2 regions of the Ewingella sp. S1.OA.A_B6 genome follow, and region 2 is predicted to be linked to the other one. Evidence: predicted binding sites of a transcription regulator. Region 2 holds the regulator's gene; the other holds the start of a gene.
The links. Region 2 encodes LexA, which represses DNA repair genes until DNA is damaged. Its sites were predicted from a motif close to TNCTGTATGTACATACAGNA; they were not measured.
Positions count from the first base shown of each region.

Region 1: a site for LexA is predicted at 1,011-1,030, ahead of rmuC (DNA recombination protein RmuC). Genes of this name have one in related genera too.

Region 1 covers NZ_JBLJFK010000010.1:18,164-20,370, reverse strand. Annotated here, with positions in the region: gene ACMV8I_RS16370 (tyrosine-protein phosphatase) at 1-313, shown strand, start outside; gene ACMV8I_RS16365 (DedA family protein) at 389-916, shown strand; gene rmuC (DNA recombination protein RmuC) at 1,074-2,207, shown strand, end outside.
Region 2 covers NZ_JBLJFK010000005.1:28,855-31,061, reverse strand. Annotated here, with positions in the region: gene zur (zinc uptake transcriptional repressor Zur) at 1-292, shown strand, start outside; gene ACMV8I_RS12520 (CsbD family protein) at 457-666, opposite strand; gene lexA (transcriptional repressor LexA) at 907-1,515, opposite strand; gene ACMV8I_RS12510 (diacylglycerol kinase) at 1,634-2,002, opposite strand.

The DNA of each region.
Region 1 (2,207 bases), on a different contig from region 2:
CCGCACGGGAATGGGGGCTGCGCTGGTCCTTTTTGCATTGGGTGCAGACCGCAACACGGTGCTGGAAGATTACTTGCTCACTGACACCACGCTGGCGCCTTTTCGCGAGCAAATGCTTAATCAAATGTCCATCCAGCTCACCCCAAAAGCGCTGGCTAAATTTGCCTATGTTCTTTCTGTGCGCGAAGCGTTTATCGAAACTGCGCTAAAATCTATCGATGATTTGTACGGCTCCACCGATCTGTGGCTTGAAAAAGAGTACGGGTTGACAGCTGAGCAGCGTGGGAATCTGCGTGACCGTTATCTTGAGTAGCTCCGGATATCAAATCTCCACCCCTTTGATTAGCCAGCACGACTGGTTCTAAAGTACGTATTACGAGGAAGACTTTTGACCGTTAATGAAATTATTCACCTCACCACTGAGTTTGTGCGTGCGCATGAGGGCTGGGCTGTGCCGATTGTTTTTTTTCTGGCATTCGGTGAATCACTGGCATTTCTCTCTCTGCTGCTTCCCGCCACGGTGATTTTACTGGGCCTTGGGGCATTAATAGGTGAAAGCGGCATTTCTTTCTGGCCTATCTGGGCGGCGGCCGCGGCGGGTGCCTTCATCGGTGACTGGGTTTCTTACTGGGTTGGCGCACATTTCCAGGACCGGGTCGGTAATTTTTGGCCGCTTTCAAAGCATCCGCAGATGCTGGAACGCGGACATGCTTTCTTTGATAAATGGGGCATGGCCGGCGCCTTTATTGGTCGTTTCTTTGGCCCCCTTCGTGCCGTTGTACCTTTGGTTGCGGGCATTTGCGGTATGCCACAGCGTTATTTCCAAATAGCCAACTTTTCTTCTGCCTTGATATGGGCATTTGGGGTTCTGGCACCTGGCGCTTTTGGTATTCAATGGCTGAGCCGCTGGTTTTAATTTTGTGGTGATAAAAAATTTTGCACAAGAGGGCTGTGGGTGAGAAATCACGTCTTGCGAGACGTCTCGCAAAGTGCCAGAACGCCTTAAAATTGGCTGGACATCCATACAGCATCACATTACCGTGACCGCAATAATTGACTGAAATGGAGACTCCGTGGACCTCAGTATCCTATACCTGATGGGCGGCGGTTTGGCTGGCTTATTGTTGGGATGGCTTATTGTCAGCCTGCGCCAGCAGCGGCATCAGAGCGAGCATGAAACGCAGCACCGGTTGTTACAGCAGGCGCTGGAGCAGCAGAAAACGGAAAACGACGGACTGAAGGCAGAGCGCCAGCAGGCGCAGCAGCATATCCGTCAGGCCGAACTGGATCTGCGCAATTTACACAGTGAGCTGGCGGGCAACCGTGAAAAACTACAGGGCCTGGCGCATTGGCAGAGTGAGTGCGAACAGCTGAATCAGGAGTTGCGCGCCCAGCGTGAAATCAACAGCGCACAGGAAGCTGAACTGCGCGAAGTCGCAACCCGTCTCGATGAAACCCGTATGGCGGCCGAAGAAAAACAGCGACTGTTGATCAACAGTGAACAGCGGTTGACCAGCCAGTTTGAAAATCTGGCTAACCGGATTTTCGAGCACAACGGGCGCATGGCCGATGAGCAAAATAAACAAAGTCTGGATAAGTTATTGTTGCCACTGCGTGAACAGCTGGATGGTTTTCGCCGCCAGGTGCAGGACAGCTTTGGCCAGGAAGCGCGTGAACGGCATACTTTATCCCATGAAATTCGCAATCTTCAGCAATTGAACGAACAGATGGCGCGTGAAGCGATCAATCTCACCAAGGCGCTTAAAGGCGATAACAAAACTCAGGGTAACTGGGGGGAGGTTGTATTAAGCCGGGTTCTTGAAGCCTCCGGGCTGCGTGAGGGGCACGAATATCAAACTCAGGTCAGTGTGCAGGTTGATACCAATAGCCGCATGCAACCTGATGTTGTGGTAAGGCTGCCGCAAAATAAAGACGTTGTAATCGATGCCAAAATGACGCTGGTGGCTTACGAGCGCTATTTTAATAGCCAGGATGATACTGAGCGTGAGATCGCGTTGAACGAACATATTACGTCTGTTCGTGGTCATATTCGTCTACTGGGACGTAAAGATTATCAACAGTTACCTGGTCTACGCAGTCTCGACTATGTGCTGATGTTCATTCCGGTTGAACCCGCTTTTATGTTGGCTATCGACCGTGAGCCCGAATTGATAAGCGAAGCGCTTAAACACAATATTATGTTGGTC
Region 2 (2,207 bases):
GGGGTTTATTCATCGTGTGGAATCGGCCAACAGTTATGTCCTGTGCCACCATTTTGAAGAACCCAGCCACACTTCTGCACTGTTTATCTGTGACCGCTGCGGGTTGGTGACTGAGAAAACAACGGATGGCATCGAAGAGCGGCTGGCAAAACTGGCCGCGGACTCAGGGTTTGAGCTGCGCCATTCCGTAGTTGAAGCCCACGGCATGTGCGGCGAGTGTAGCGTTGTTGAGCAATGCAACAGCCAAGATCACTGCGAACATGACCACAGTATCGTGACTAAAAAACGCTAATGTATTGATGCTTAAAAGATGGGTATTTGAAATAGCGCGGGCACTGAGCAATTAAGGTGGGTACGTCCCTGTACCATCAATCCTGAATGCATTCCCGGGTAGGAGCAGCATATTTCTCAGGATGCATCACTGATACATAACTAATGCGCAAGGGGAATTGCGACTTACCAGTGATATTTATTATCTGTTTCCCAGGACTTGAGTTCTTTCTCGGCTTCTTCTTTCCGATAGCCGTAACGCTCCTGGATTTTACCAACCAACTGATCACGTTTCCCTTCCACCACCGTCAGGTCATCATCAGTCAGCTTGCCCCATTTTTCTTTCACTTTGCCTTTAAACTGCTTCCAGTTACCTTCGGTTTGGTCCTTATTCATAACAAGTTCTCCTATTACCTTGGGTTAGGTTGTCGTGCTTTGTTGAACACGTTAAGTGCTTACCACATGAATAAGAGTAGTTGATAATTTGGCTTTTACGTCAGATAACAGCGATACCCACCATGATTAGGATTATTCCTGAGTGGTAAGTAACGATAACAACTAAAGATTTACTCTGCGGCGGTAGAGGAAAATAGTTTACCGCCGACTGAAATTAGAGATGGATACTAGCCGTGCATATTAGATCCAGTCACCGTTACGGATAACGCCGACGGCAAGGCCTTCAATGCTGAAGCTCTGCTCCCGTAGATCAACAACTATAGGCTCAAAATCGCTGTTTTCGGGCAGAAGCTGGACAATGCTGCCCTGCTTTTTCAGACGTTTAACAGTCACTTCATCGTCAATACGTGCGACAACAACCTGACCATTTCGCACGTCCTGCGTTTTATGCACCGCCAGTAAATCACCGTCGAGAATACCAATGTCGCGCATCGACATACCGCTAACGCGCAGCAGGAAATCAGCACTTGGTTTAAACATTGCGGGATCGACCTGATAATGCCCTTCAATATGTTGCTGTGCCAGCAGAGGTTCACCGGCGGCAACGCGACCAATTAATGGCAAACCTTCTTCTTCTTCCATTAACAGGCGAATACCACGCGACGCACCGGAAACAATCTCAATGACGCCTTTGCGTTGCAGTGCTTTAAGATGCTCTTCCGCTGCATTTGGTGAGCGAAAACCCAGACGAGCGGCGATCTCAGCACGGGTTGGTGGCATACCTGTGGTGGCGATATGATCGCGAATGAGGTCGTAAACCTCTTGTTGTCTGACTGTTAAAGCTTTCATCCCGCCCCCTGATTGTTTATACAGTATTGCTGTGAGTATATACAGGTACTCTCTGAATGAAAACCTAAGAGTGAATAAAAACAGATGCTAAGGTGAAATATGGAATCTTTATTCCAATTTAGAACCAATGCGGCCAAAACACGCTGACCCAGGTGAAAACCGCCAGTATAATAGTCAGCAAAACTGCCGCAGAGCCAATGTCTTTGGCGCGCCCCGACAGCACGTGAAATTCGGGGCCGATACGGTCAATAGCACATTCCACGGCGCTATTTAATAATTCGACGATGATCACCAGCCCCAGAACTCCCACTAGAAGGATGCGTTCAACGCTGGTTACATCAAGGAAAAATGACAATATGATGAAGGGAAACACGCCGATCACTTCCTGGCGAAAAGCCGCTTCGTTTTTCCATGCCGAGCTTAAACCTTTGAGCGAAAAGCCTGCGGCCTTCACGATACGGGTAAACCCGGTAGATTCATTTTTCATGTGTTATTCGTCTTAACGGAAAGGTTGCGGCATTTTATACTTAAAAGCTTCCAGGTTGCAGCAGAGAGGCAACGGAATGACTCCCTATAAGCTTACCAGGAAGTCATTTAGATGAGCGAACCAACACAGCGGCAGCTTGGGGATTATAGAGTATCACCACAGACCCCATACTCACTTTCTGGTATCCTTGCGACGAATTGCTAAC